DNA from 4 places in the Paenibacillus sp. WLX1005 genome. Region 1 is predicted to be linked to each of the others. Evidence: riboswitches for the same ligand, from Rfam matches in the RefSeq annotation. Region 1 holds a riboswitch; each other region holds the start of a gene.
What was found. A riboswitch is a leader RNA that binds a small molecule or an ion and turns the genes downstream of it on or off. The one in region 1 is predicted to bind thiamine pyrophosphate.
Positions count from the first base shown of each region.

Region 2: it holds a riboswitch for thiamine pyrophosphate, as region 1 does, so the genes downstream of both, thiC (phosphomethylpyrimidine synthase ThiC) here and tenA (thiaminase II) in region 1, are expected to answer to the same signal.
Region 3: it holds a riboswitch for thiamine pyrophosphate, as region 1 does, so the genes downstream of both, ACE3MZ_RS13260 (thiamine phosphate synthase) here and tenA (thiaminase II) in region 1, are expected to answer to the same signal.
Region 4: it holds a riboswitch for thiamine pyrophosphate, as region 1 does, so the genes downstream of both, thiM (hydroxyethylthiazole kinase) here and tenA (thiaminase II) in region 1, are expected to answer to the same signal.

Region 1 is NZ_CP176756.1:5,334,349-5,342,425, reverse strand. Features, by position in the region: gene ACE3MZ_RS22855 (alpha-glucosidase/alpha-galactosidase) at 1-1,206, shown strand, start outside; gene ACE3MZ_RS22850 (metalloregulator ArsR/SmtB family transcription factor) at 1,247-1,549, opposite strand; gene ACE3MZ_RS22845 (TIGR01777 family oxidoreductase) at 1,727-2,614, opposite strand; TPP riboswitch at 3,027-3,129, shown strand; gene tenA (thiaminase II) at 3,268-3,954, shown strand; gene ACE3MZ_RS22835 (ECF transporter S component) at 3,951-4,547, shown strand; gene ACE3MZ_RS22830 (ABC transporter ATP-binding protein) at 4,531-6,186, shown strand; gene ACE3MZ_RS22825 (energy-coupling factor transporter transmembrane component T family protein) at 6,183-6,917, shown strand; gene ACE3MZ_RS22820 (Crp/Fnr family transcriptional regulator) at 7,044-7,739, opposite strand; gene ACE3MZ_RS22815 (HAD-IIB family hydrolase) at 7,841-8,077, shown strand, end outside.
Region 2 is NZ_CP176756.1:1,850,595-1,858,671, reverse strand. Features, by position in the region: gene ACE3MZ_RS08015 (M42 family metallopeptidase) at 1-899, shown strand, start outside; TPP riboswitch at 957-1,060, shown strand; gene thiC (phosphomethylpyrimidine synthase ThiC) at 1,302-3,074, shown strand; gene ACE3MZ_RS08005 (ABC-F family ATP-binding cassette domain-containing protein) at 3,465-5,426, opposite strand; gene ACE3MZ_RS08000 (hypothetical protein) at 5,441-5,614, opposite strand; gene ACE3MZ_RS07995 (TetR/AcrR family transcriptional regulator) at 5,598-6,185, opposite strand; gene ACE3MZ_RS07990 (DUF92 domain-containing protein) at 6,196-7,032, opposite strand; gene ACE3MZ_RS07985 (fumarylacetoacetate hydrolase family protein) at 7,044-7,667, opposite strand; gene ACE3MZ_RS07980 (CapA family protein) at 7,752-8,077, opposite strand, start outside.
Region 3 is NZ_CP176756.1:3,109,420-3,117,496, reverse strand. Features, by position in the region: gene ACE3MZ_RS13275 (DinB family protein) at 1-435, shown strand, start outside; gene ACE3MZ_RS13270 (serine/threonine protein kinase) at 665-2,167, shown strand; gene ACE3MZ_RS13265 (hypothetical protein) at 2,581-3,486, shown strand; TPP riboswitch at 3,692-3,799, shown strand; gene ACE3MZ_RS13260 (thiamine phosphate synthase) at 4,059-4,784, shown strand; gene thiO (glycine oxidase ThiO) at 4,774-5,952, shown strand; gene thiS (sulfur carrier protein ThiS) at 6,165-6,368, shown strand; gene ACE3MZ_RS13245 (thiazole synthase) at 6,370-7,137, shown strand; gene ACE3MZ_RS13240 (thiazole biosynthesis adenylyltransferase ThiF) at 7,152-8,077, shown strand, end outside.
Region 4 is NZ_CP176756.1:4,624,099-4,632,175, forward strand. Features, by position in the region: gene ACE3MZ_RS19825 (DoxX family protein) at 1-197, shown strand, start outside; gene ACE3MZ_RS19830 (hypothetical protein) at 508-1,329, opposite strand; gene ACE3MZ_RS19835 (hypothetical protein) at 1,424-1,840, opposite strand; gene ACE3MZ_RS19840 (helix-turn-helix domain-containing protein) at 2,234-3,514, opposite strand; gene thiE (thiamine phosphate synthase) at 3,701-4,387, opposite strand; gene thiD (bifunctional hydroxymethylpyrimidine kinase/phosphomethylpyrimidine kinase) at 4,384-5,193, opposite strand; gene thiM (hydroxyethylthiazole kinase) at 5,215-6,048, opposite strand; TPP riboswitch at 6,186-6,287, opposite strand; gene ACE3MZ_RS19860 (alpha/beta hydrolase) at 6,386-7,216, opposite strand; gene ACE3MZ_RS19865 (DUF1129 family protein) at 7,700-8,077, shown strand, end outside.

The DNA.
Region 1 (8,077 bases):
ACCCTGCTTCATGCCATGCAAACAACAGCAGGAAGCACTTGCGTCATTCGCTCGTATACTGACCGTCGTCAAGCGTTGTCTGATGCCAAATACGTCATCAATGCAATTCAGGTTGGCGGATACGATCCATGTACGATTACCGATTTTGAAATTCCAAAAAAGTACGGGTTGCGCCAAACGATCGCAGATACGCTCGGTATTGGCGGTATTTTCCGTAATCTGCGCACGATTCCGGTTATGCTGGACATTGCGGCGGATATGCGGGACGTATGCCCGGATGCGTGGTTCCTGAATTATACCAATCCGATGGCGGTGCTGACGCAGGTGATGAATACAGCGGGCGGCATCAAGACGGTGGGCTTGTGTCACAGTGTGCAGCAGTGTGTACCGGGGCTGTTCCGGTCGCTGGAGATGGATGATACCGGTGTGCAGGCGAAAATTGCCGGGATCAATCATATGGCGTGGTTGCTAGAAGTGACGCGCGATGGCGAAGATTTGTATCCTGAGATTAAGCGCCGTGCGGCAGTGAAGCAGCAGGAGAAGCATGAGGATATGGTGCGTTTTGAATTAATGCACCGATTTGGCTATTATGTGACCGAGTCGTCGGAGCATAATGCGGAATACCATCCGTATTTTATCAAGCAGCGTTACCCGGAGCTGATCGAACGCTTCAATATTCCGCTGGACGAATATCCGCGCCGCTGCGTGAATCAGATCAGAGAATGGGGCGAGGTGCGGGATGGTCTGATGCAGAGCGAAGCATTGGAGCATACGCGCAGTCTGGAATATGCTTCGTACATTCTGGAAGCGATGGAGACGAATATTCCATTCAAAATCGGTGGCAATGTGATGAATAACGGTCTGATTACCAATCTACCGCAGGATGCGTGTGTGGAAGTACCGTGTCTGGTAGACGCTTCTGGCATTCAGCCAGTGCATATCGGTGCGTTGCCGCCGCAGCTAGCAGCATTAAACCGCACCAATATTAACACCCAGCAGTTGACGATTGAAGCAGCACTAACAGGCAAACGAGAGCATGTATACCATGCGGCGCTACTTGATCCGCATACCGCAGCGGAATTGTCGATCGACGATATCGTATCGCTGTGCGATGATCTGATCGAAGCACATGGCGACTGGTTGCCGGTATTCCGCAACTACGATACATGGAAGATTCCACAGCCCGTCCATTTCACGACCAAATAAATCTTGTGCACAGCAAGGCTATGTAGTAGCGTAGGGTACTTTACATGGAATCCATCTCATTGGCGAGATTGTGCAGATGAGACACGACGTATTCCTGATCCATCCAATAATATACTTCCTGTCCAATCTTCTCATAGCTGACAATATCAGCATCTTTTAGAATGCGTAGATGATGCGAGATGGCGGGACGGCTAACGTGAAAGTTAGAGGCAATCTCGCCTACATTCATTCTGCCTTTGCGTCCGAGCAGCGACAGGATGTGCAGACGTACCGGATCAGCCAGTCCGTTTAGAAAACGAGTCGTTTTGTTACGATTTTGTGCGTTGAGATAGGAAGAGTTCATGGGCAATGTCTCCTAATGTAGAATCGTTGGCGAATGAGAGTGCACACTTGGGTTATACGTTATTACACGAAACAAGGGCTTGCTATGGATGATAACATCCTGCCGAATGATCTGATCGTCGTACAGAATGGCAGGATCATGATCAGGCGTATGCATGTATTGTAAAGGAATTTCCAGCTACTTCAAAATATCCTCCAGCGTGCGCTCCAGTCTGCCGAATCGGAACATAAAGCCTTCTTTGACTAGCCGATTGGGCACGACCCAGCGGCTTTTTAAGATGAGTTCGGTTTCGGTGCGAATCATGGCTGCGCCCATTTCTAACATCCAGCGCGGAGCAGGCATGCCGATGAATTTGTGCATGTTCTGACGTAACAATGCCATCAGTTCGCCGTTAGTAACTGGGTTCGGTGCGGAGCAGTTGAAGATGCCGTCCAGCTGCTTGCGATCCCGTAGGAAAAGGATGATTCCCAGCAGATCCTCAACATGAATCCAGCTGAAGCGCTGTTTGCCTGAACCTTGCTTGCCACCAAGTCCGAAGCGTACGAGATTGCGATACGGCGTCATGACTCCGCCGCCCGGTCCTAGTACGATGGCGATACGTAGCGCAATCTGGCGAGTATGCGGCAATTTGAATTCGAAAAATGCCTGTTCCCACGCCTTCGCTACCTCAACGGAGAAGCCAGTGCCGATCTCGCCTGCCGTCTCGGTCATCGGACGATCTTCGGCATGGCGGTAAATGGTTGCCGTGCTGGAGTTGAACCAGAGCGGTGGTGGGGAGTAACAGCTCTGCATCGCATGACCAAGCGCACGCGTCGTTTCTAAGCGGGAATTCATAATCTCGCGTTTGTTCTTCTCATTGTATCGACAATTGACCGATTTGCCTGCCAGATTGATTACCATCTGCGCCCCGTCCAGCGCACGGACGATGCCTGGCTGATCGTGCCACGACACATGACCCGGACGACGCGAGATGATAATTACTTCGTAACCCATATCAAGAAAGCGCTTTTCAAAATACTGACCGATAAATCCTGTGCCGCCAGCAAGCACGACTTTGTTGCTCATGGTACCAGCTCATTTCCTAAGGATTGGTGAAATCTGATCGCAAAGCGTACACTTGTCGTCTATAGGGAACTCAATAATGGAACTCGGCAAAGGATGAAATACCCAATAGCATAGGATGCACACGATAAACCGATTGGACAGTAACATAACAGCCATCTTACTTATTTATAAACCATTCCCAATGCCATGATTGAAATATTTGTAAAAACACAACGCAAGAAGCAGATGCGTTCTCGTTCAAATGGCACAGGCTATGTTATCATCAGTACCCATTCGCCGACTGCTATAGGGGTTGGATGTTCTTGACAGTCGGAAGGATGGTGTGTAGAGTAGGAGGCAGTCAAACAGACTGCGTTGTCTTCTGCTGTGCCTGTGATCACCGACACGGCTATGACACGCAGTTTCATAATCGAAAGACCACTAGGGGAGCCATATACTGGCTGAGACGGGATTGTCCCGGACCCTTGGAACCTGATCTAGTTCGTACTAGCGTAGGAAAGTGGAGACCGTGCAGGGATCAATTTGATGATGCCGTTTATACTGCCGCTCCATAGGGGGCGGCTTTTTTGCGTATATGCATATACAGGTCTGCGACAATCCATTTTCCGGTCAGAAGGTGCTTTCACACATTTCAGACAGGGGAGAGATGAATGATGAGTTTTTCACAGGAGCTTCGTCAGGCGGCGAATCCGATTTTTGAGGCGATTTTTGATCATACATTTGTGCGCGGGATTGCGAACGGGACATTGCAGCCGGAGCAGTTAGCGCATTATGTGAGGCAGGATTTTGAATATTTAAATGCGTTTATGCGCATTTACGGAACGGCGATTGCCAAGTGTGAGCGGCGCGAGGATATGGCGGTATTTAACGAGCAGATCTCGTTTGTGCTACATAGCGAGATTCATCCGCATAACAATTTTTGCAGGGTAGCAGGTGTGAAGTATGAGGATTTGCAAGGATATCCGCTCGCTCCAGCAGCGCATCATTATATTCGCCATATGCTGACGGCTGCGCAGGAGGGCGATCTGGGTGATATTTTGGCGGTGCTACTGCCTTGTCCGTGGACGTATTGGGAGATTGGCGCACGGCTATGGGAGCAAGTGAAGCCGGATGAGAATCATCCGTTTTATGAATGGATCGACTTCTACGGCAATCGGACGGATAGCATTACTGCGCGCTTCTGTGAGCGGCTGGACGAGCTGGCAGAGCAGAGCACGCCAGCTCATCGTGAGCGGATGAAGCAACATTTTATTCTGAGCTGTCAGTTTGAGTATATGTTCTGGGATATGGCGTATACGCTTCAGGATTGGCCCGTATCGCTGGAGGTGGCACACGTATGAGCTGGAATTGGAAAATGAAAGAGGTCGTACTGACCGTTATTTTATCCGTTGCCTGTGGAGTGATCTATCTCGGCTGGTCAACGCTGTGGATTCCGATCTCAGCGATTGTCGGTCCGGTCGGAGCGGGCTTTATGTTCGGGATCTGGGTCATCGCCAGCCCGATTGTTGCGTATATTATTCGCAAACCGGGCGCAGCGCTGATCGCTGAGGTGGCGGCAGCAGCAGTGGAGATGTTGACAGGCAGTCATTTTGGATTGTCAGCGTTGTTGATCGGCGTATTCCAAGGGCTGGGAGCGGAGATCGCCTTTGCCATCTTTGGTTATCGCACATTCAATGTGTGGACGATGATGCTGTCCGGCGCACTGGCAGCGGTCGGCAGTATGGTGTATAGCGTAATCGCCAATGGGTTCGGCTATTACACAACGACGATGTTCCTGTTGACGCTGGGCATTCAGGTGGTCAGTGGTATCGTGCTTGGCGGTTTACTTGCCAAAGGGGTCGTTGAGGCACTCGGTCGTACTGGCGTACTGGACTCGTACGAGATGATGAAATCGCGCCGCAGAAAAGGAAATGCTCATGGCATCGCATCCTGACGATCAAGCGCCATATGTCGGTTGCCGTGACATGTCGGTACGCTTTTACAATCGGGAAAAGCCGGTGCTGCATAAGCTGAATGTAGAAATTCAGCAGGGGGAAAAGGTGCTTATTCTCGGACCGAGCGGTGGCGGCAAGTCTACGCTGTTATCTGTGCTGGCAGGTATTATTCCTGAGCATCAGGAAGCGGAGCTATCCGGCGACGTATTTTGCCAGCCCGCCTGTGGCGTAATGTTTCAGGACCCGGATTCGCAATTTTGCATGCTGCGGGTAGATGAGGAGATTGCGTTTAGTCTGGAAAATCGTTCCGTGCCACGTGCCGAGATGGATCACATCATCGACGAGGTGATGCAGCGTGTCGGTCTGCATGTGGATCGCCAGACACACATCGAGACGCTGTCCGGTGGCATGAAGCAGCGGCTGGCACTTGCCTGTTTGTTGGCGCTGGAGCCGGAGGTACTATTCTTCGACGAGCCGACCGCCCAGCTGGATCCTGCCAGTCGGCGCGATATCTTCGCTCTACTGGAACGATTAGGACAGGAGAAGCGGCATACGATGATCGTGGTGGAACATGTGCTGGATGGCTGTGTGGAATGGATGGATCGGGTGATCTTACTGGATGCACACGGTCAACTGATCGCCGATGGCGCACCTGCGCAGATGATTACGAAGTATCGGACACAGATGGAAGCAGCGGGGATCTGGCTACCGCGTCTGTTTCCGTACCGCTGGGAAGACGTTTGCTCCAATCCCGCCCATCCGCTGGCGCTAGAACTGACGAAGCAGCTGGAATCCAGAATAAGCAGCCTTGATTCGCACCCAACGAAGCGATCCAGCGATGTTCCACTCTTCAAGCTACCGCAAACCGACGTGACAGCAACGATTGTGCAAACTGATAGACTGAACATCGGCTACAGTCGCCGTACGGTCATGAAAGAGCTGAATGTGAGCTGTCAGCAAGGGGAGTGGATTGCGATCGTCGGTGCCAATGGTAGCGGCAAAAGCACCTTTCTCAAAAGTCTGCTGCGACTGGAGCCAGCATTGTCCGGCAAGATTTTATTTGAAGGCAAAGAGCTGCGCAAATGGCATGATCGCGACTTATACGATGAAGCGGGCTTTGTTTTTCAAAATCCTGAGCTGCAATTCGTGACCGATACGGTGTATGACGAGATCGCCTTTGGCGGTAGACAGCGCGGCTGGGATGAGGTACAAGTGGAGCAGAAGACGATAGAGCTGCTGCATGAGTTTGGACTGGAAGCGTATGCGGATGAGCATCCTTTTACACTCAGTTTGGGGCAAAAGCGGCGGTTGAGCGTGGCGACCATGCTGCTGTTTGACCAGAAGCTGTTGCTGCTGGATGAGCCGACATTCGGTCAGGATGCACGTACAGCGGCAGAACTGATCCACCGTCTGCAAGAACGACAGCGGCAGGGCACGACGATTGTAATGGTTACCCATGATATGGAGCTGGTGGATGATTATGCTGACCGGGTATTGCTGTTCTCTGCTGGCAAGATCGCCTATGAAGGAGCGCCAGCTGGACTATTTCTGAATGAGCAGTTGCTGCGCGACAGCAGCATCATCCCGCCGCTGTGTTATCAGCTGCATGCGGAGCGGAAGGAGCGGCATGTTATATGAAAAGTAACGGTTCATGGCTGTCCACGCTCAATCCGTCGTGCAAGCTGATCGTGCATCTGCTAGTCATGTTCGCGCTGATGGGCATCAAGGACCCGGTGCTGACGCTAGTGTTATGGCTGTTGGCGGTAGTAATCGGTGTGACGCTGGGCGGCTGGACACCGTCGTATCTGCTGCGCCGACTGGTGCCATATTTGCTATTCTTCGTGATGGTGTTCTGGATGCTGGCGGCATTTGGTAAAGGGGAGCAGGTGGTGTGGCAGTGGGCGTGGTTTCGGGTGAGTGAGGAGAGTCTGCGCAACGGTCTGCTGATCGGGCTACGGATGCTGGGCTTTGTCACCTATGGATTACTGTTCACCTCTACCACGGATCTCAATCGACTGATGATGAGTCTTGTTCATCAATGCAGACTGTCGCCCAAATGGGCGTATGGGATGCTGGCAGGATTTCGCTTTATCCCGCTGTTTCAGAGTGAGCTAAAACAGATGAAGGCGGCGCACCGGATTCGTGGATATCGTCAGCGCAACAGTGGCAAAGCATTTATGCGCTATGCACTGCCCTTATTCACGCAAGGGGTACGCAAATCAGAGCGAATCGCGATTGCAATGGAAGCGCGTGGATTCACTGGTACGCGGGAGCGTACGTATTATGTACAACCAATACTGGCAAAAAGGGACTATGCGTACGGACTCATCCTACTCACACTTGTCATGGTGCTGATTGTAGCGCTATAGCGAGCGGTACATCTGACAGTGAATGTACCCGCCAAATGAAATATATACAGGCAAACACAAACAGGCAAACACGAAACGGTGATGTACTTCCCGCTTCGGTTTGCCTGTTTGGTTGTGTAGATGACGTTATTGCCAGTCATAGCGCACACCTTGGGAAATCTCGTCCAAGCGTTCCCAATTCAGCACATGCAAATTTTCCTTTTGCTTGAACAGGATGCCATCTTCTTCGAATTTCTGAATGAGACGATTGAGATGGCGCTGCGTCGTACCGATGATGGCAGCAATCTCGGAGGTGTTGCGAGTGTACAATTCTTTGCCAAATTCGCCGGGCGAGCGAGTGGAGATCAGGTACGTTGCCAATCGTTCTTCCACTGAAGTGAGCAGATTGACGCGCGACGCAATCGTGCAGGTGTGCAGCTTGTAGGCGAGCTGACGTAGCATTTCATTGAGAAACCGATGATCCTGCATCAGCTTCGTATCTACTGCCTTTTGATCGATAAACAGCAGGGTACACGTCTCGGTTGCCTGTACGCGCGACTGCACATCCAGATGCTGGATCAATTCCAGATCGCCGAACAGTGACAACGGATGGCAAAAGCGCAGCACGAGCGACTTGCCCGTCTCCACGCTGGATGATACGCGCGCCTGACCTTCGACGAGCAGGTAGATGCCATCCAGTGCATCGCCTTCATCCAGAATGATCTCGCCTTTGTCGTATTCACGCAGCTGCATGTTCAGCGATGTATGATCTGTAAACATCGCATCCAGCTTGTACGTATGAATAAAATGCTCCATTCGCGGTGCATCGGTATAGATTCTCATCGGCATTCTCCTTTGTGGACATCGGTCCTCTTATTATATCGGAATCTGCTATATCATAAAAAAGAGAGCAGCACATAGAGAGAAATAGGGAGGATGAGAAAATGCAATTTGTATTTGATCTGGATGGAACGATTTGTTACCGAGGGCAGCCGCTAACACCACCGATGATTGCTTGTCTGGAATCGCTGCGTGCGGCTGGGCATGAAGTGATCTTCGCTTCGGCGCGTCCGATTCGGGATCTGCTACCGATGTTGCCGAAGTGTATGCACGGTTACGGGCTGGTGGGCGGTAATGGCGGATTCGTGCATCGGGAAGAGACATCGCTGTCGGTGACCTGT
Region 2 (8,077 bases), 2.1 Mb from region 1:
ATAACCATAAAGGCGGATTGATTCTGACGCTTGCTGGTCAAGATGATTCACGCACGATTGCATTAAGCGGTCATGTCGATACGCTAGGTGCGATGGTTCGTGCTGTCAAACCGGATGGCAAAATCCGCATGACCATGGTCGGCGGTTTTACGATGAATAGCATTGAAAATGAATACTGTATCATCCATACTCGCAGTGGCAAAACGTACACCGGCACAATCCTCTCTACCGAGCCGTCGGTGCATGTATATGATCACGCGGAAACGTTGAAGCGAACGGAAAATCATATGGAAGTGCGAATCGACGAGGTTGTTGCGTCGAAAGAAGATGTCGACGCACTTGGCATTGCGGTGGGCGATTATATCTCCTTCGACGCGCGTCCGGTAATGACAGATAGCGGATATATCAAATCCCGTCATCTGGATGATAAAGCGAGTGTTGCCGCCATGTTCGGGCTATTGGAATCGGCGCATACTCACCAATGGAAGCCGCGTCATACCGTGAAGTTACTCATTTCCAATTACGAGGAAGTTGGTCATGGCACCGCCTATATTCCGGGCGATATCGACGAGATGATCGCAGTTGATATGGGCTGTATCGGTGATGATCTGTCATGTAAAGAAACGGATGTATCAATCTGTGTCAAAGACAGCTCCGGTCCTTACGATTATGAGATGACTGGCAAGCTTGCTGAGTTGGCACGGCGTGAACAGATTCCGTTTGCGCTCGATGTGTATCCACATTACGGTTCTGATGCTTCTGCCGCACTGCGTGGTGGCAACAATATCCGGGCGGCATTGATCGGTCCGGGCGTACATGCTTCGCACTCTATGGAACGTACACATAGCGATGCCGTTATTAACACTGCACGTCTGCTAGCAGCTTATATTACCGAATAATCACTATCATGGCAAAGGTTGACAGAACGTTTGTCGACCAAGTATAGTGTACAGCGAGACATCCACTAGGGGCGCCCGTATGGGCTGAGATAAAGCGTAGCTTTGGTCCCTTTGAACCTGATCTGGGTTATGCCAGCGTAGGAAAGTGGTGCAATGATGACCGGCTTATTTTGTTTGCCTGTGGTCTTATTTGCCGCTTCCGTTCGCCGGAGGCGGCTTTTTGTCGTGTTCGGTGAATCGAAGAGGACAGTAGGATGGTATATCCAAGCATGGCAAACATGTCGGTTGCGGATTGCAACTGATGTATTGGTTACATACTGTACTGGTTGCCACCCCACCATATTCCCTACTCATCAGTCTACGATGGATGTTATCCACAGTACTGTAGGAGGATTTTTGACTATGCCTATTCTAACAACCCCATTGCCCGGTAGCCGCAAAGTGTATACAATCGGCTCACGTCCCGACATTCAGGTGCCAGAGCGCGAGATCGCCCTTTCACCGAGTGAATTACGCGGTGTGGAAACTGCCAATGCACCGCTACGGGTGTACGATACGAGCGGACCGTACACTGACGAGCATGCAACCATCGATATTCGCCGGGGATTATCTCCACTGCGCGCAGGCTGGATTGCTGAACGCGGTGATTGTGAGCCGGTTGATGCGCGAACAGAGCAGCCAGAGGATAACGGATTCACCAGTCTGGAAAAAGCAGAGCTGCACGGCGCGGAGAAGTTTCCAGACTACGGGCGCCAACCTCTACGTGCTAAAACGGGACATAATGTGACCCAGCTACATTACGCTCGCCGTGGCATCATTACGCCGGAGATGGAGTATATCGCTATTCGCGAAGGGATGACGCCGGAAGTGGTACGTACCGAGATTGCTGCCGGACGCGCAATTATACCTGCGAATGTGAATCATCCTGAGCTGGAGCCGATGATTATCGGTCGCCGGTTTCATGTGAAGATCAATGCCAATATCGGTAATTCGGCAGTTGCTTCCTCTATCGAGCAGGAAGTGGAGAAAATGACATGGGCGACGCGCTGGGGCGCAGATACGATTATGGATCTCTCCACTGGCAAAAATATTCATACGACGCGCGAATGGATTATCCGCAATTCGCCAGTGCCGGTCGGTACAGTGCCGATTTATCAAGCATTGGAAAAGGTCAATGGCAAGGCGGAGGATCTCAGCTGGGAGATGTATCGGGACACACTAATTGAGCAGGCAGAACAGGGTGTGGATTATTTTACGATTCATGCCGGGGTGCTATTACGCTATATTCCGCTCACTGCAAAGCGCGTAACCGGCATCGTCAGTCGCGGCGGATCGATTATGGCAGCGTGGTGTCTGGCGCATCATCGGGAGAACTTTCTGTATACGCATTTTGCAGATATTTGCGAGATTATGAAGGCGTACGATATTAGCTTTTCGCTGGGAGATGGACTACGTCCGGGTTCTATTGCGGATGCGAATGACGAAGCTCAGTTTGCCGAGTTGGATACGCTAGGTGAGTTGACGCAGATCGCTTGGCAGCATGATGTACAGGTAATGGTTGAAGGTCCGGGGCATGTCCCGATGCAGCTTATTCAGGAAAATATGGATCGCCAGCTGGATGTGTGCAAGGAAGCCCCCTTTTATACACTCGGTCCGCTAACAACAGATATTGCGCCGGGCTACGATCATATTACGAGTGCGATTGGAGCAGCCATGATTGGCTCGATGGGGACGGCGATGCTCTGCTATGTAACGCCAAAGGAGCATCTCGGTCTGCCGAATCGCGAGGATGTCAAAGAAGGCGTCATCACGTACAAAATTGCTGCGCACGCCGCCGATCTCGCCAAAGGTCATCCGCGCGCCCGTTATCGGGATGATGCACTGTCCCGGGCGCGGTTTGAATTCCGCTGGCGCGATCAGTTTCATCTATCACTCGATCCTGAACGAGCGATGAGTTATCACGATGAGACACTGCCCGCCGAAGGTGCCAAATCAGCACATTTCTGCTCCATGTGCGGTCCGAAATTTTGCAGTATGAAGATTACGCAGGATATTCGCGATCTGGCAGAACGGGACGGAATTGCGCCGGAAGAAGCGATTGAGTCAGGTATGGAGCAGATGGCGGAAACGTATCGCACGCGGCAAGGCTCGACGAACAGTGTATATGGTGGATAGGCTTGTGTAGACTACATGCTTGGTACTGATATAGCAGAAGCTGAAGATGTTGATCCGGTAGTGTGTACGAACAACGATATGTTCACCTCAAGGTCACTCTCCCATTGATATGACGAATGTTATGTATGGATTGCTTTGCATTCCCATCGACTCATGTATGTCATGGGAAAATATAAACAAAAACTCCCTGTCGCATCAGGATCAACAGATGTTGATTCTACTATGCACAGGGAGTTCTTCATATATTCGATTGCTGTAGAACATATTCTATACCGCTATGATCGCAAACTGGATAAATGATAAGGCAGAGAATAACTGATGGAACAACGAATCGTTACTTGCACAAAAGTAAGTCTGATAGATTAGAGCATATTGCTTATTCCGCCAGATTTATCCCTGCTGTTCAATCTTCTCCGCCAGCTCGTTCAAATACGTCCAGCGTTCCATCAGATGCTCTAGTTCCTGCTCGCCTGCTGCCTGCTCTGCCATCAATTCCTGCAAGCGCACGGAGTCGTTGAATGCCGCTTCCATATCGGTTGTGATGCGGCTCAGCTTGCTTTCGGCGGCTTCAATCATATTGTCAATCTGCTCATATTCGCGTTGTTCCTTATAGCTGAATTTGAGCTTGTCGCGGGATGACGTTCGCTTGTTAGCATCATTGGAAGCTTCGGCTGTGACCTCACTAGACGAAGCGGCATCGGTAGCTCCTTTGCTTGCCGATGTTTCTTTGCCCATATCATTCGTTTTGAGTTGTTGACCGCCAGTACGTTCTTCGTACTCGCTGTAGTTACCAGCATGAATACTTACGACACCGCCGCCTTCAAAAGCAAACATCTTCTCACACGTCCGATCCAAAAAGTAGCGATCATGGGATACGACGAGTACAACACCTGGGAACTCTTCCAAATAATCTTCCAGCACCGTTAATGTCGTAATATCCAGATCATTCGTCGGCTCATCCAGTAGCAGTACATTCGGCGCACTCATCAATACGCGCAGCAGATACAATCGGCGCTTCTCGCCGCCGGATAGCTTGGCAATCGGCGTCCATTGCGCGGATGGAGTGAACAGGAAGCGCTCTAGCATCTGAGCAGCGGTAATGCTGCTGCCGTCCGATGTTTTGACCACCTCGGCAGCTTCCTTGATGTATTCGATTACACGCATATTTTCGTCCATTTCCTGATGTTCCTGCGTGAAATAACCGAATTTGACCGTTTGACCGGTAACAATCTGCCCGCTGGATGGCTGCAATTTGCCTGAAATCAGATTGAGCAGCGTTGATTTACCGCGTCCGTTCGGTCCGACGATACCGATCCGATCCCCTGCCACCGCATGGTACGTCAGATCATGAATCAGCTCGCGACCGCCCAATGTGAGCGATACATGATCCAATTCGATAATTTGCTTACCGAGACGAGAGGAAATGGTCGACACTTCCAGCTGGTCGTTACGACGATTGGGATTGTCATTTTTCAATTGTTCAAAGCGATCAATTCTCGCCTTCTGCTTGGTGGTGCGTGCTTTGGCACCGCGGCGAATCCATGCCAGCTCCCGGCGCAGCAGATTTTGGCGCTTGTCCTCGGTTGCGGCTTCGCGTTCCATCCGCTCGGCTTTTAGCTCCAGATAGCGGCTATAGTTGGCTTCATACCGATACAACCGACCTTGATCCAGTTCTAGCATAACGGTAGCTACACGATCTAGAAAATAGCGATCATGCGTAATCATTAAGAGTGCGCCGCGCCGCCGTTGCAAATATTGTTCCAGCCATGTGACCGAATCATGATCAATATGGTTCGTCGGCTCATCCAAAATAAGCAGCTCTGCCGGTTGGATCAGCGCAGTCGCCAGCGCTACCCGTTTACGTTGACCACCCGATAATGTACCCATCGGTGCATCGTAGCGGGTAATCCCAAGCTTGGATAACACGTTTTTCGCTTCGCTTTCCAGCGACCACGCATCCAGTCGATCCATATCATGACTAACCTGTACGAGCTGTTGTTGTAGCCCGGCATCTTCTGGCGTCTGTTCCAATTGCTCCATCACGTTCATATATGCGCTGACCGCCTGCAATTCCTCACCGCCGCCTTCGAACACTTGACGAAGTACGGTCGCTTCCGGGTCGTACGGCGGATTTTGCGCCAGATAGCGGACACGGACGCTGTTATTAATCACGACTTTACCACTGTCCGGCTGCTCCAATCCGGCAATAATTTTCAAAAAGGTCGATTTACCAGTTCCGTTGACGCCGATAATACCGATCTTGTCGCGATCTTCCATGCCAAACGAGGCATCTTCAAACAATATTTTATCGCCAAAGCTTTTGACGAGTGCTTCTACAGTCATTATGTTCATTGCGATTCACCTTCTCAGGCATCTGCCTGCTGCATAATTTGGGCATGACACGATAGCGGATAACGCATCGTCACGCCGATACCCGCTATTATACCACGATTGAGAACCAGATTTGGAAAAAGAGCATACAAACGCTCCCATTGCTCCATCCACGCCTTATCCATCGAGCGGTTATGATTGCTGATCATTCACCTGTCGCTCGCATCCTTGCAAAAACAGATCAGCTACGAAGCGCGTGCGTTCATACAACTGTTGCTCGCTGAAGTCAGGATTGAACATCAGATCCATTTTCACCCGATCCAGCATGCCAATATACGATTCGGCACACCATTGCGGATGCGTGACTTTGCCCTTCTCCAACACATCGAGTACGATCTGCATATAGCGGAACATAAATTCGCGCATATATGCCATCAGCTCAGGATCATTATTCGGCGCACGGAACACCAGCTTGGTATACTTGCGACGATCAAAATGATACTTCGTGTGATGCAGCGCAATCACATACAGCTGATCTGCCATGCTGATGCAGGAATGCAGCGCTTCTTGCAGGTTATCGAGAAATTGCTCGCAATCCCGGCGCGTCACTGCCAGACACAATTCTTCTTTACTTTTAAAATACAAATAGACCGTTCCTTTGGCGATACCGGCCCGGTGCGCAATATCCGAAATCTTGGTCTCATAAAACCCGTCCAGACCAAATAATTCATAAGCAGCATCCAATATTAAATCCAGTTTGTCTCCTGTCGTGCCGCTCATACGCCACCTCCTATATCACTAAAAACAGCAGCGCTACCGCTCCGCCTGCAATGGAGCTGATCGCATTGACCATATCGTTGTTCATCCAGCGCCAGCCGCGTGCATACACGGTCGGCTGTCCGCAGTGCATCGTCGTCTCTACGATTTTGTCACAAACGGTACAGCGATACATCAACTGTACCGTTGCCCCCAGATACGAATCGGCAAAACAACCTGCCAGACCACCAATCAAGCCTGCCATGATGAGCTGCCAACCTCCATGCATCAGATCAGAACCACCGGAATATTCAGTATATGGATTACCCACAGGAGAGATTATCGAAAACATCCACGCTGCAATTCCGATCACCAGACCGCCTGCCGCCGCTGCCACTGTGCCGCGAAGCGAGATACCACCCGATGCGCCTGGCTCCAGAATGCGTCCATTTAATACCGAACGTGGCGGCTTGCGACTCAGGCTTCCCCATTCGGTCGCCCACGTATCTGCTGTGACCGTTGCCATAATGCCGACAAACGCCAGCACCCATGCCGGATGTGGTGCGATGGCATTACCGATACAGAGCAGCATACCAAGCCCACCATTTGCAAATACTTGTCCGGCGTCACGGCGTGAGCCTTTGGCGTAATCCTGTTCCATTTTGCGTTTACGTTCACGCTTCATTTTCGATAATACGCTACCGCTAATGAAGAATAGAATCAGTAGTCCAAACCAGAGTAGATTGCCTGCTCCGTAATAAATCGTCCCCATCATTGCCGCTGCACACGCACCCGAGCCGGATAACCAGCGCTTACGATACCCCAACCCGGAAATAAGGCCGGCACAGAGCGCGCCGACCAGCCAATCGATTCCGTTGTTCATCATTGGGCGATCCGACAGGTGCCAAGCGATTGCCCCGCATAGATCAGTTCAAATGTATCGTCAGCTACGACTGGGCCGACACCTTCCGGCGTACCCGTAAAAATAATATCGCCAGCAGACAATCCATACGTCTCGCCAATATGCTCCATAATGGTTTCCAATGAAAAGATCATATTTCTCGTGGAACCAAGCTGCACCTGCTGATCATTTTTCAGTAGAGCAAACTCATTGTCCAGCCAGCCCTGATTGCCCGGGAATGGTACAAAGTCGGTCACTGGCGCAGAGTTTTTGAACCCTTTTGCCGCTGTCCATGGATGACCTTTTTTCTTCAACATACTCTGTACATCGCGCAGTGTAAAATCAATTCCCAGCGCCACACCGTCTACGAGCTGTTCAGCAGACAGCCCACGTTCGTAATCCCGTCCGATGCGCACAACCAGCTCGGCTTCATAATGAATCTCGCCCTGATTGGCAGGCAGTACTAGAGAATCAGTAGAGAATGGTACTGCCGCATGGGAAGGCTTGAGGAAGATCATCGGCGATGTTGGCACCTCATTTCCCAGTTCTTCAGCATGCAGTCGGTAATTGCGTCCTACACAGTATACGTTGCGAATGGCACTCATTATGAACATTCTCCTCTGCGACTAGTTTATGAATAGACCCTGTTTTGATGAATATACTTGGTTGTGTATGCAGATAGCAATGAATTATGGTATCGCATTTCCTTTGACATCAAAGCGGATATTGCTTGATAGGCTTTGCAGTCGCTGCAATAACGTCTGCGCTTGTTGTTCTGCCATCGGAACCGGTTGTCCCAGATTGGCAGTATACGGAATCACCTTCATGCTGCACTCGCCCTTCACACTACATACCGCTTGAAAGACGCCGGTATCCCATGTCTTCTCGGTCAAGGAACGGGTGAAAATAAAATTACCTGTGCTATAAGCGATCCATTTGCCTTTGTACTGCTCCAATCCTTGCAGCACATGCGGATGACCGCCGACAACCAGATCAGCACCTGCATCGATAAAGC
Region 3 (8,077 bases), 2.2 Mb from region 1:
CGCTTTGTTGAATCCATTCGCAATATTCCTGAAACGGAGCTGGATTATAAACCGGCGCCAGAAGCATGGAGTATTCGTGAAATTGTCGTTCATCTGTTTGATGTGGAAATTGTATTGCAGCATCGCTTGAAGTTGATTTTGTGTGAAGCAGAGCCGCCGACACTGGTTGCCTTTGATCAGGATCGTTGGGCGCAGCGTTTGAATTATGCTGGTTTGGATCTGGAGCATCATTTGCAAGCATTGCTGGCGATGCGACGTGCTTTTGTACCCGTACTGGAAACGATTAGCGAAGAAGATCAGCATCGCATCGGCATTCATACGACCGACGGTGAGATTACGGCGCGTATGGTCGTTGATAAGCTGTGTGTGACGCATCTGGAGTCGCATGTCAAACAAGTGCAGCGTAATCGCGATGCCTTTGCATCAGCCAAGTAATTGTCATCTGTCTTTACATTGCTCGCAACATCATTTATAATTCAAGTACATTGAATATGCAGCGGACAGGGAAAGCATCCCGTTTGAGTGAATGCCATTATGGCGTTTATTCGGCGGGATGCTTTTCTTTTTTATACCCGCTTGAACGGATCATTCACTGGTCGCTGCCATAACGATAAGGAACTGTAATGGGGCATTGTGATACCGTTACAGGGGAGGAGATACGGTGATGGTTTTCCCAACACGATTGCAGCAAGGGACGATAGTGGAGCAACGGTATCATATTGAACGACAGATTGGCAGTGGCGGGATGAGTCATGTATATTTGGCACATGATCTGAAGCTGCCGGGCAAACAATGGGCGATTAAGGAGACGGTATCGTTACCGTCCAAATACCGTGAAGCTGCTGCTGAAGCGCGCATGTTGACAACACTGGTACATCCATGTCTGCCGCGTATCGTCGATTATATTCAAAATGATCCAGATGGTTACACCTATCTTGTAATGGACTATATCGATGGAGATACGTTGGAACATAAATTTCAAATGGAGCCGCATACAGTGGATGGCGATTTTATTATGCGGTGCGGAGATCAGCTACTCAGTGTGCTGGAATATCTACATCAGCACAATCCGCCGATCGTATTCCGCGATATGAAGCCATCGAATGTGATGATTACATCTCAGGGTGAAATTCGGTTGATTGATTTTGGCATTGCTCGTACGTTTAAGCCAGACGAGAATCAAGATACAGTCAAGTTAGGAACGGTAGGTTTTGCCGCTCCAGAACAATACGGCAGTGGACAGACGGATCATCGTTCTGATCTGTATGGATTGGGAGCATTGCTGTTGTATCTATGTACTGCGGGTCAATATAGTGAATGGAAAAGTGAGGTGGAATCATCTATCCGTAACGATGTAAAGCCTGCTTTTATACAGATGCTACGTCGTTTATTACAATATAGCCCTGCCAATCGTTTTCAATCGGCAAGCGAAGCGAGAACTGCGCTAAATCTAGCAATCGGGCATTCTGCTGCTCAAGCCGGAAGTGATCATCCTTCGACTATGCTGAAATGGAACAAAACAACACAGGTGATTGCTTTGATTGGGGCGACACCGGGAACAGGTACAACTCATACAGCAGTTAGCATCGCTCACTACCTTGCCCGGCTTGGGCACAAAGTCGCACTGGTCGAAATGAATAGTTACCCGGGTGCATTTGCCCGTATCCAGCAGGTAGCATTACAAGGAATGACCGATCAGGAAAGGCTGCGCGAGTCGCGAAGATTTGAACTGGAAGGGGTCGATTACTGGCGCGAAGCAGCACGAGCGGAAGTTGTTTCACTCCTCAGCGGCAGTTATCATTTTTTGATACTGGATCTTGGTGGATATCGGCGCAATGATCGACTGGAGGAGTTTTTACGCGCTGATTTGCCGCTTGTTGTTGGCTCTGGGGCGGAATGGCGGTATCAGGATATACTGAATATGGTTCATGATTTGAGGCGTTATTCGCAGGAGAAATGGCAATATTGTTTACCACTGGCACAAGAGGAAGCGGTGCAACGGCTGCAACGTGAATTGGGGAGTGACCATGTGTATGGGTTGCCAGCTCAGCCTGATCCGTTTGATCGACAGCAGGATATGGACGAATTGCTTACCCTTCTTTTGCGCAATTATTTGCCCGCCATCCCGCGAAAGAAGCGCTTTCGATTCCATCTTTCCCTGTTTTAAATTTGATATTCAACAATTAGAATGCAAAAAGTCTCAGACGTAGATTCACTGGACAGGGTACATAAGATCATTCCATACTCGGCCTTTTATCACTTTGAAGCAATAGTAATATATTATAAGCTGTACTAAACGGCTATCTGCGAACTCATCCACATCTATTCACTCTCTATTCGTAGCAAACATCATACCACATACGGGCCATCTGCAAACATTGTACAGACATCAATACAGGCTGCGATAAAGGTTGCAATGATTCATCACTTTTTACAGAAAATATTTGCACCAATGATCATTATCGATTGCAATCTGATGTGCTATCAATTCTGTTGCCTGTATACACAAACGCACAAACAGGATCATAAACCGACTGCTTATGATCCCACGGATAGCCAGGGAGATAAGGAGGAGTGAATATGACGACGGTTATGTTTTGGAGTCCGGATAACGGACAGGGCAAAACGTCTGCGCATACAGTTATTACTGCGATTACAGCTGCATTGCAATACAGGGCACGTCTGCTTCTCTGCCATAATGATGAACGTGGACATGGTGTAGAATATGGAATTACAGCGGATTTGAGCGAGCCAGTGGCAGACATCTGGAAGAACGGGCCTGGCATTGATCGTCTGCATTATTTGCAGCAGTCAGGTATTCTGAATGCAGGCAATGTGACCGATTATATGGTGCCGCTAGTACGTGATCGGCTTCATTTACTGGCAGGAACACAACATGCTCACAACGAAGCAAACCGCAATCCTGTATTTTGGAACAATCTATTTCAGGCGGCAAGTCATCATTATGACTTGGTGTTAATGGATGCAGGTTGTGGCGAAGACAAGCTGCCATTGCTTGAATTGGCAGACCTCGTAGTTGTGAATCTGGGACAAAACCGCGAGTCCTTGCACAACTTTTTTGCCAACCCATTATATGCGGATTGGGAATGGAGTTCTTCATGGATGCCGGTAATCGGAGCATATCAACCGAAAGGCAAACTGACAGAAACCGAAATCAGTCGTCGTTTTGGGTTGCAGCGCCAGTTATACACACTGAATCATTGCCAGCCTTTACAGGATGCATGGAATGTACAACGCCTGCTGTCTTTTATGCGGAATCGGCTTGTTCTCGATTGGCCGGAGCAACAATTGGGTCAATTTTTCAGACAATCGTTTTTGCTGACATCGGGTATTCTCGAACAGCTTGAGCAACAGGAAAATGCAGCTTTGCCACAGCAAGCCGTACTGGCGGGTGAACGGTCTAGCATTCATCGGATTCGTCATCTGGCATTGAAAATGCCATCGCTTGTATATTCTCCCGTTTGATTGTAAACAGATCGACTTCCTGAACTTGCTAAGCTTAATCATGTAACAGATGGTAAATAATAAATTGTAACTAGCAGATTATAAAGTGCACCCAGGGTGCATTTACATAAACAGCGATAAACCTGTATATGAAAATAGCAGCTTCATTTGCTTTATTGATACAGGTTTGCTAAGATGAGAATGTTTCAAACGACAACAGCATATCCATATGCACTAGGGGAGCCTTTACAGGCTGAGATGACAGCATACTGCTGACGAACCCTTTGGACCTGATCTGGATCATACCAGCGTAGGGAAGTGGAAGAGCATATCCGATATGAGGAAATGAAGACGTATTCCGGCTTTTAGGTAGCAATTACCGGAATAGATTACGATCATCTTCAACCTCATGAATCTGCCTTTGCTCTGGGTAGCAGAAGGATCACTGATTTGCAGGTGAATCTTATTGCAAACCCTGTTTATTTCATAACGATAAAATAAACAGCCACTTTCCAATTGGAAGGTGGCTTTTTTACGTATATTGGTATCTGCAAGGCAGTTATACAAACGAAGCACACAAAGAAGGTGACCCAATGGAACTGCATGTAGTGACTCCCGGTACGCTAACGCAACAAGGTGTGATAGACATTAGTGTACGTATTCACCCTTACGTGACAGCAATCCATATTCGTGAAAAAAGCTGGACAGAGCAACAAATCATACAGACCGTTCAGCAGATGTTGCTGCGAGATATACCTGCTTCTTTGATTGTCATTAATAATCATCCGCAATTGGCGCTGGAATTAGGGGTTGGAGGTGTACATTTACCAGAATTTGCAGCTATGTATACCGCCAGTGATTGCATTGAGTCAGACAACAAATCTTCGACCAAATCCAATCACAACATTGCTCAATCATCTTCATTAACGATCAGTCGTTCCGTTCATAGTGTTGAACGTGCATGGGAAGCAGAACAGGAAGGCTGTCATTATGCAATATTCGGACATATTTACGCTACCCAGTCCAAGCCCGGAGTCGAACCGCGCGGAGTAGAGCAACTGGCAAAAGTCTGTTCGGCAACAAATATGCCTATAATCGCAATTGGCGGCATACAGCCACATCATTGTGCAGAATTACATGCTGCTGGTGCGGCTGGCATAGCGGTGATGTCTTCCATATTCACTGCCAGTTCTCCGCTGCAAGCAGTCCAGCAATATGCAGATGCTATACAACATACTGGTTCTGCGCAACAAGCAGTTTACAACAAACGTCCACGAGAGATGAACGGGACAACAGGGAGTGGCATTTATGAGACATGAAGGACAGTACGATGTGATTGTCGTTGGCGCGGGCGCGATTGGAGCAGCGATTGCACTGGAATGTCAGAGCCGTGGAGCAAACGTCGCGATAGTAGAAAAACAACGACCAGCAGCAGGAGCTTCCGGTGCAGCAGGTGGAATGTTGGCTGCATCGTCTGAGCATTTTGTGCATCAGGATTTGCAGCGACTCGCATTACGCAGTCGTTCATTGTATCCGGCGCTTGCGCAGCGTTTGTATGATTGCACTGGAATCGACATCGGCTTGCGCAAGGAAGGATTTCTTTTACCAATTGAAGATCATGCCAACACTACAAATGTTGCTGCCTCTATAGGGAATGCTGCCGATGCTAGCCCGCAGCAAGGGTTGGAATGGTGGAATGCTACACGATTGGCAGATGTTGAGCCGTATATACGGGCAGAGCAAGGCATGATGTACAACCCGGATGAGTTGCAGCTAATTCCTAGGCTACTTACCGAAGCGTTGGTAGGTGCAGCCATTCATGGCGGGGCAGATGTTTATCGAAATTATGATGTGAACCGTCTGTTGCGAGAAACGGGAGGTAATGGTGCCGTTTGCGGTGTAGTGACCGATGATTCGATACTGCGCAGTGAGCATGTAGTACTTGCTTCTGGTTTGGGTACATCAAGGCTGTTGATGGCTGAACACTGGCAATTGCCATTTGTTCCGGTTAAAGGAGAACTCATCGAACTTCAGACACCTGTACCGTGGCTGCATCACACGATCTATGGCGAACAGGTATATTTGATTCCCAAGCATGATCACAAAATCTGGGTAGGAGCAACAAGCAAACCGGGACAGCATGACACTACCTTTACAGCAGGAGCAGTGATGGAATTATTGCTAAAAGGTCAGCGCCATTTACCGCGCCTTGGCGAAGCTGAGCTGCTGCGCTGCTGGGCTGGTGTACGACCCGGAACACCGGATGAATTGCCGTATCTCGGTGCAGTACCGCAGCTGCCCGGATTATGGATTGCCTCTGGACATTATCGCAATGGGATTTTGTTGGCAGCCGGTACAGCCAAATGGATCGCAGATGCGATAGCCGGACGTGGAAATGCAGCCATTCCAAGCTGCTTTCACCCTGAGCGCGCCTTGCGTTCCATACATTCTGTAGATACTCCATTTGTTCATGTCTCCACATCCTGATGCTAGCTCTTATCTGCATCAAGAAATAAGAAGTCAACAATGATCAATCCTATAAAAAGAAAGTTTCAATAGGCAAACTCATCTCAGGTAATTTAGTACAGAGTACAGAGTACAGAGTACAGAGTACAGAGTACAGAGTACAGAGTACAGAGTACAGAGTACAGAGTACAGAGTACAGAGTACAACAGTCGCAAACGAAAGGAACAACTACTATGCAGTTGATTATCAACGGCAGTACCCGTACATTTCCCGATGCGCCCGAAACGGTACAGCAATTGCTAAATATCCTGCAATTGCAGGACAAAATGGTTATCGTCGAGCATAACGAACAGATTTTGCAAAAACAGGATCATGGACATGCCCAGTTAGAAGCAGGCGACAAGTTAGAGATTGTACATTTTGTAGGAGGTGGCTAATATGTTGAATATTGGACAACATCAATTCTCATCACGTTTATTACTCGGTACAGGTAAATTCAGTGATCTGGATACACAGGCGCAAGCAGTGAAAGCTTCAGCAACAGAGGTATTGACCTTCGCTGTTCGACGATTGAATCTGGATCAGCCAGATGAGCCGAATTTTCTGGAGCGATTGGATTTGACAAAGTATAAGCTGTTGCCCAATACGGCAGGCGCGCACACAGCGGAAGAAGCTGTACGTATCGCTCGTCTCGCCAGAGCATCTGGATTATGTGATATGATAAAGGTTGAAGTCATCGGCAATGACGCATTGATCTTGCCAGACCCGTTGGAAACGTACAAAGCCTGCGAAATTTTGCTGGCGGACGGGTTCACGGTGTTGCCTTACATTTCCGATGATTATATGCTGGCAAAAAGGCTGCAACAGCTCGGTGTACATGCCGTCATGCCGGGAGCATCGCCGATTGGCTCTGGACGCGGAATTCTAAATCCGTCTGCGCTAGAATGGATTATTGGTGATGCCAGCGTACCGGTAATTGTTGATGCCGGTATTCGCTCGCCTGGGGATGCAGCACGTGCGATGGAGTTGGGTGCTGATGCAGTACTGTTGAATACTGCGGTATCCGGTGCCAATGATCCGATACGTATGGCAAATGCCATGCGGCTGGCTGTAGAAGCCGGCCGGCTTGGTTGGGAAGCTGGTATGATTCCAGTGCGGCAGTATGCAGTGGCAAGCAGCCCTGCAGAAGGGATGATTACGACTTGAGTCGAGAAGATAACATGAATACGCAACAACCGTCCACGATGGATAACCATCAACGCTACTCGCGGCAGGAGTTATTTGCACCGCTTGGTCGAGATGGTCAGCAGCAATTACAGCAATCCACTGTGCTGATTATTGGTGCAGGCGCACTTGGCTCCAGCTCTGCGGAGACACTTGTACGTGCAGGCGTGGGGCGTGTAATTATTGCAGATCGTGATTATGTAGAGTGGAGCAATTTGCAGCGTCAACAGCTTTTTACGGAGCAGGACGCAGCAGATCGCGTACCGAAAGCAATTGCTGCTCGGGATCGTCTGCGACAAATCAACTCCACCGTACAAATTGAAGCGCATATCGCTGATGTGACAGCGAATGAAATAGAAGAGTGGGTAGACGGAGTCGATCTGATCATGGATGCGACCGATAATTTCGAGACACGTCTGCTGATTAATGACGTTTCACAAAAGCATCGTATTCCATGGATTTATGGTGGATGCGTAGGTAGTTATGGCATTACATTTACGATTGTGCCGGGTGTTACGCCGTGTCTGCAATGTTTGATGGAATCGGCACCGCTTGGCGGCGATACATGCGATACGTCCGGTATTATTCCACCCGCGGTACAGATGGTTGTCGCTCATCAGACAACGGAAGCATTAAAATTGCTGTCTGGTCATAAGGAGCAATTGCGAGGAACACTGCTGTCATTTGATCTATGGCGCAATGAACACGTTTCGATCAAAATGAATGGTGCTCGTCGTTCCAGCTGTCCATCCTGCGGTGAGCATCCGACGTATCCGCATTTAAGTCATGAGGGGCAGAGTAAAAGTGAAGTGTTATGCGGACGCGATACAGTACAGATTCGCCCGCCACATCGACAAACGCTGGATCTTCAGCAGACTGCTCGACGTTTGAAAGCACAGACGGAGCATGAAGTGACGGTTAA
Region 4 (8,077 bases), 710 kb from region 1:
CCTTCCTGTTCTCGGGTACGATCAGCACGAATCCTTATCTGATCCTGCTCGAAATCTTCATCGTCGTTGCGGGTGCCAATGCTGGTAAAATCGGTCTGGATCGCTGGGTACTGCCTTATCTGAGAACACATATTTTCAAACGCCAACCTAAACACGGCGATGGAACGCCCAATACGCCGAAGCATACCGCGATCTAACTGAATTTGCGCACTGTGTGCAGAGTTGGATAACTTGTAGAAGAATAAGCTCTGTATGTACGGAATCAGGTATGGGGCAAGAGGAATCCATCGCAGGGATTGCCAATTGAGCGTTACGCATCATACCATTCCATTGCAAACGTTCCTTGTATGACAACGATGCTCCGTTACGACAACGATGTTCCGGCGTGTATTTGCCGTAAATCAGATGTAGCGTCAGAATCAGATGATAACAATAGCCAGTCTCGTGTAGGCGGATATGCCGCTTAGACGAGGCTGGCTATTTTACATGCAAATGAACCTGAGGTGATTATCCTCTCTTTGTCGTTGCGTCTGTTCCACCAAATGCGCGTTGCAGATCTTGCTCGCCCGTTGATAGCATTAAGGCTACGTCGTCCGGGTATTGGTCAGAATACATCACACGGATGATATGCCCTTGTTGTAGTTGTGAGAGATTACTTTCAAAAATATCTTTTTGCGTATGGATGGTGCGTGTCTCGCCGTTGGGTCTAGTTAGGCTCAGTGTGAATTGTAAGGAAAGCTTGCCATTATGAGTGTTGCCAAGGTGCACAACGTCCAGTACTTTGGCATACAGCTGTTCACCATGACGTGCAATCTCTATCGTTTCCGGGTCTACTCCTTGCCGAATCATCTGTTCATTGAGCAAGGACTGCATATCGTGCTGCGACACCTGACCATTGCGATCCAGACCGACCTGAGATGGATGCTTGGCAGAGACTAGTAGTGGAATGACACTACCCGGCTGGAATTGTGGCATAGCAGTTTGCGGGATGATGGCTTTGAACGATGCTGGGTAAGGCTCCTGTCCATGACGTGTGACCATCACTTCGATCAGTAACTGTGGTTGCTCGTTGATGTATGTGCCCGTTTGCTGAATGTGTCGGATCAGACCGACCGCCGGTTCACCTGATGTAACCGTGCGCAGACTGAATATAGTACTTAGAATAGGTGAGATACATACCAGCCCGAAGCCGGTATATAGTAATGGCTTATACCATGAAGTATGAATAACGGAGAACGCGTCTCCACCAGTGAAATTGGCATAGAGGGGTAGAAATAACACCGCCATCAAACATAGTATACCCGTTGTTGTCAGAATTTTAATCATCATTCATTCCTCATTTCACAGCAAAATTTATTCGTTATTCGTTATTCGTTATTCGTTATTCGTTATTCGTTGCAATGGAATATACCCGTAAGAGCATTCAGTCAAGTGGTCCCATATAGATAAATGAAGATGGATGCGCGGGGTGAGTGCCAAGCCCGATCACGTCGCCAGGACGCGGGATTTGCATCTTTGGTACGAGCGTCTCCATAGTATGGGAATAACGGTCACCACGATTCTCAACTACATTCAGCGACAAGACCACAATCGGATCAAAATTGACCAGTTTGCCCGTATCTGTGACAGATACGACGGTTGCCATTGCGGTTATTGCTACCTGACCGGATGATGCACGTTGTAGCTGCTTGGCGGCTTCGAGCCCAGCGTTCATATGCTGACGATGCTCCTGAGGAATCAGCCCTTTGATGAGCATACCGCTCAAGCCTTTGTTTAACGCCTGATCTGCCTGCTGCAATCGGTCGTTGGAATCAGCTTTCTTTTTGAAAAATTTCATCATCAATCATACTCTCCTTTAACGTTTAAATAGTATAACGTGGGTTGATGCGGGATGAATGGGCAAAGACCATATCAAGTGATTCACTCCTGCATTCCTATGGCTTACTTTTATTATAAAAAGGGCGATTGACTGCTACAATACGTTTGAGAACATACAAAAAAGCAGGCAAACTGCCTGCTTGAGTCACACAAAATGATAGGAATGTGAGGAGAATGGGTGCTTTTTTACAAATAAATACGGAGAATCCGTCGTTTATAGGAGCGTGGATTGCATTGATATTGCTTGTTTGGGCGAATCTAGCAGTGGTTGAGCAACATAATTTCACTTGATTGCATCCAATTCTCCACATTTCGTTCTCTCATATTCCATTCCTAAACATTCCATTCTCCATCATCAAGCGCGACGCAGTACATAGACTAGCTTGCGATAATAAAGTGCTGCATCCTTGTATCGTCGCTGCTCCTCCGCCACCGTCGCCAATCCTTCATACAGCACACTCAATCTCTCCTGCTGACGAATCTGTTCAAAATACGGCAAACATTGCAGTGCCTGCTCGGCAAACGACTCATTTTTCCCGGCGGATAGCGATAGCTGACTTTCATAAAAGCACAGCGACATCTGCTGATCGGCGGTTAATGTACACGCACGCAGCATCTCCAGTAGCTCCACCAGCTTACCCCAGCTCTGACGCGTCCAAGCGATATCGCAGCGATAGATCAGCAACGTCGGCTCCCACTGCTGCTGGACTTCTTGCGGCTGCATCTGCACGATACTTTGAAAGTTATCAATCTCCTGCTCTGCCTGCGACCATTCCCCACTGCGGGTGAGCATAATAATACGATTGTTCATAATGGCGCTTAGTGTATCGCTCTGCTGCTGTGTATGTACGAGATGCGCTTCCGCCATAGATAGGGCGGTCAACGCTTCCTGTGTCCACTCCATCGAAAAGCAATATCCGCTGTACAGCACATACAAACCGGATAACCGATGAAACATGCGTTGTTGGTAGATATGTGAGATGATCGTTTCAAAAGAAGCTTTGGCTTGTTCCAATTGCCGCGTATGTACATAAGCTTCAAGGCGAATCTGCTGTGCCGTCAACCATGTTTCGCTGCCATGTGCCAGCAATGGTAGCCACAATTCCGATTGGTGCAGCACGTCATGATATTGCCCGAGCGAACGGAAGTGCTGGATTTTATAAAAAAGCAATGCTTGACGTAGCGGTGTCGGCAATTGAATATGATCTTGCCGTCCGAAGTGCTCCAGATATACGTTCAAATAGGACTGATGTACATACCGATATGCATCCTGATCGTTTAACTGCTGATAGTAGGTCGCCTTCATGAGTGCGGTTGTCAACTCCACGGTCAGCGCTGGATGCCGATCCGGCAGATCATTCACGCTCTGCTCCGAAATGGATGAAGCCTGTGCCGACAACATGTCCACAATTCGCTGTGCTTCTCGTAAAATATGCTCCTCAGTATTGTCCGTCTGTGTAATATAGTCCGTCTCTACGCCAAGCCGCTGTGCCACAGCTTCTGCCAGATCATCCGGTAACGGATAACGCCCCGCCAAAATATTGGAAAAGTGCGCCTGTGTCACCAAGCCGTCGGTTAGCTCCTTGCGGGACAATTGCTTCTTATCGCAGAGGTATTGTATTCGTTCTTTTAGCATACAGATTGCTCCTTCCGGCATCGCTTGCGTATTCTCTCCTGTGTGCATATGTTGATCCGATCTCTACATTGATGAACAGCCACTCTATATTTCAGTAGGATCATACGTAGCTCGTATACACACAGGAGATTTTCAATCCCATTATAGGCAAATGCACACAGCAACTCAAACGATGCGGAATAACCTTCAACCTAAATGTTCCATGATCACTTTTTTCAAATGCTGTGCTGCGGTTGAAGGCTCGTCAGACGCAGCAATGGCGGAGATGACCGCGACACCATCGGCACCGTCGATTAATACCGGCGCAGCATTATGTTCGTGAATGCCGCCGATGCCGACCAGTGGGATAGTCAGTCCAGAGTGGCGTAATTGCTGGATAACTTCTGTGCCGCGTACTGGCTCTGCATCGTCTTTGGATGTGGTGGGATAGATCGGACCGATGCCCAGATAGTCTGCTCCGGCGGCGATGGCGCGGCTGGCTTCAACCAGTGAATGGGACGATACGCCGACAATTTTGTCAGGACCGAGGCGCTCACGTATCCATTCTGCCGGGGCGTCGTCCTGTCCGACATGCAGCCCATCCGCATCCAGCTCCAATGCCAGCTCCAGATCGTCATTCACGATAAACGGCACCTGCTGCTTCCGGCAAATATCCTGCAAACGCCGTGCCAGCTCCACATATGCTGAGCCGTGCAGCGCTTGTATGCCCTTTTCCCGGTATTGAAATAGCGTAACGCCACCGGCAATCGCCTGCTCCAGCACTTGCTCTGGCGTATGCTTGCAATTCACACTGCCCATGACGAGATAAAGGGGCAAGCGTTCACGTATCCATTGTATGCGTGTTGTCGTACCGCTGGATGGTAGATGATTCATCGTACAGCACCCCTTTTTCGATAGGCAAAATGATTGGTCGGTCCGTGTACAGAGCCGATGCCCAATCCGTCTTCGATCGCTGCATGCACGAATGCTTTGGCGGTTTGTACTGCTTCCAGCAATCCGCTGCCTTTGGCTAATTCGGCGGTCATAGCTGCTGAATAGGTACAGCCCGTGCCGTGCGTATGCGGAGTGTCTACACGCGGACGCTCTACATAATGAAATTGCGTACCGTCGAACAGTACATCGACTGCTTGCGTGGTGGATGTATCATGCCCGCCTTTGATAACAGCGGCACGAGCGCCCATCTGAACAAGTTGCCGCGCCGCCTGTTCGCGTTCGCTTAGTGTGCGGATGGTGTTACCCGTTAAGAGTTCCGCTTCCGGTACATTGGGCGTGATGACTGCCGCTAGCGGCAATAGCTCCTGAATGAGCGCTTGCATCGCCTGTTGTTGCAGCAGTACGGAGCCGCCTTTTGCCACCATCACGGGATCGATCACCAGCTTGCTCCACTCATACTGTCGCACGGCTGTTGCCACTTCGCGAATAATGTCAGCGCTGAATAACATGCCGGTCTTCACCGCATCCGGCTGTAGATCGTCGCCGATGGAATGCAGCTGCGTGACTACACCTTGCTGCTCAACAGGATATACGCCCTGTACGCCAGCAGTATTTTGCGCGGTAACAGCGGTCACTACGGACATACCGTATATCCCTAGCTCCTGAAATGTTTTCAGATCTGCCTGAATGCCTGCACCGCCGCCGCTATCCGAGCCAGCAATCGTTAATGCCTGATGAATACGCATCGTACAATCTCTCCTTTCTGTTCAAGATAGATGATGATCTGGCTGATGAATGTCCAATTTCTGAGTCATACGCCCCCGCTGCTGTACTTGCTCCGGCGTAACCGTACCTAGCATATTCAACAGCTCGATCTGAAAACTACCTGTTCCATGCTGCCCGGCACGTTCCGCCGCCAGCTCCGCAGCTACTCCGTAAAAGATCAACGCCTCTACCGACGACTGCAACAATTGCGCTCGGCTTCCATCCGTAACCGCAGCAAATGCAGCGACAACCGAGCTAAGTAGACAACCTGCTCCTGTGACCTGTGTGAGCAGAGGATGACCGTTGGCGATCCCATGCACTTGTTCCCCATCTGTCACCAGATCCTCAGCACCTGTAATGACTACGATGCAATGCAACTGACGCGCCGCTCGAATTGCCAGTTGTACGCGGTCGCCATCTCCGCCACCTGCATCGACGCCTTTGATCTGCCACGCTTCCCCAATGACGTTGGCAACTTCCGCCACATTGCCGCGCACAATATCGACACGTACTTCTTCCGTAATTTGCTGAGCAGAAGCGGTACGGTAGGGCGTCGCTCCGGCACCTACCGGATCGAATACTACTGGTACACTGGCATGATTCGCCGCTTTGCCTGCTAACAAAATCGACTGCACGACATACGGATCAAGCGTACCGATATTGAGCATGACGGCTCCTGCCATCGCTGCTACATCCTCTACTTCCTCATGTGCAAATGCCATAAATGGCGAGGCGCCCAGCGCCAGCAATCCATTGGCAGTAAAATTCGTAACGACAACATTGGTAATATTGTGAACAAGCGGTTGACGCTCCCGTACCGTTCGCAAAAAAGACATTCTATTTCCTCCTTCAGATGTTTTACAATACAAACAAACGCAAAAAGACCCACCGTTCTCCCGTAAGAGACAGGTGGGTCGTATCCTTTCACTAGAAACCGCCATATCATGATCACAATGGCTGTCTGTTGCATGAACGAATCGATGTTCCACTTCCCTCCGCTGGTATCATCCAGATCAGGTTCCAAGGGTCCGGAACAATATTCCGTCTCAGCCGTCAGGCTCCCCTAGTGAAATGCGTATAACCTATGCAGTTTGATTGTGTCTATGCTAGTTGTTGCACGTTTACCATATCACGCTCATGATCATTTGGCAAAAAAGGAATTGAGTACGATACTCAGATCATCCAGTGCTGCCACTGTGTCTGTGCCGCTTCGCGCTCGGCAAGCCATTGGCGCGTATGATCCAGCAGTTCGCGGCGATGTGGACCGGATGAGTACGTATGATCTGCCTGAAAAATAATCTGCTTATCACAGCGACCTTCCGTCCGTGTCCAGAATTCCTTTTGGTATAGGAACGAATAGTCGACCGGAATCACATCGTCTCCTGTGCCATGCACGACCAGCACATCGCCAGTAAACCGGCGTGCTTCTTGGAACGGTTGGAAGTTGCCCAACGATTCAAAATAAGCCGGCGTGAACGTATAACTCTGATGATCTGCTTCCCCTTGAATGACCGCCTGCTCATACGTTTCGCGACCGACGATTTTGACAATATCGTTAAATGGATGACCGACCGCCGACCAGAGCACCAAATGATTCACGCGGCGATCCCGCACCGCAGTCAGCAGCGCTACCGCACCACCCAGACTGTGACCGAGCAATGTTACACGCGTTGGATCAATATCATTGCAGTTGACGACATAATCCAATACGGTACGCGTCTGCTCAACCATGGACTCAATGCCCTGTTGACCATATTGACCACCACTCTCACCGCAACCCGCATAGTCAAAACGAACAACCATGTATCCGTCTGCTGCCAGTTCGCGCGCACTGCTGACAAACAGGCGATCTGTACCGATCCGATTGCCGATAAACCCGTGGCAGATCACGACCAGCGGTGTTCGCCCTTTACCCTTGCCTTCCGACTTGTGCTCCTGCGCCGGGTAATGAATACTGGCTGCCAGATCTACATCATGATGACGAATCGTAATATTCCGTTCCATGGTAATTCCTCCTTGTCTGTATGGTTGCTGCATGAGGCATGGCTTCATCAGCGCTCCGATATCCATTTCCTCTATTGTTCTATCTGTCCATCTACATGTCAGCTACACAACGCAAAGTGCAAACTAAATGGACAATTTCATTTAAAATTAAATAATTCCGATATGTTTAGTAAGTTTTATTTATATTCCTATAATATCATTTTGCCGAGTGAATTGTCAATCTCGCGAAAGTGTGGCAAAATAGTGGTTTCCGGGTTGATCGGTACATGCGTGCAAGTACGATTGCAAGCGCTATATGTATCAGATGCAGAGCGCCCTGCGCAGGGCATCATAACCTGCGACATATCCCGTGTATTCCGGGTAATAGGGAATATACATATCCTGCATATCAGGTATGATCCGCATGTTCGTCCGTAGCATTCAATGTCAGACGACAGGCGGTTTAACTATCATAAAATTCTAATGAGAAATGGAGGAACAGCTATGAGTACAGTGCGTCATTTGGTCAAAGACATCAATGTGATCCGGGATCAGCTCAATACGGAAAATCTGAACTATTATGATGATGTGATCGTCTATGTTCGAGATGCACGAATCGAGCGCCAATCCGGCGAAGAATTGCTGCTGGAAATGGGACAGCATCTACTGGATGCACAGAAACGGAAGCAGAGCGCCTTACAGCTGTTCGGCAAAGACTCCGACACGTATGCCACTCAGCTGATAGAGAATTTGCCGGAGCGCCGGCAACTCAGCAAACCGATGTATTATATTATGATCGTCTGGATCGCGCTTACGTGGGTATTTCTACTGCAAGCACTTGCCGGCTTTTTCAAAATCAACGTCAGTGGCACGGGTGTCGTC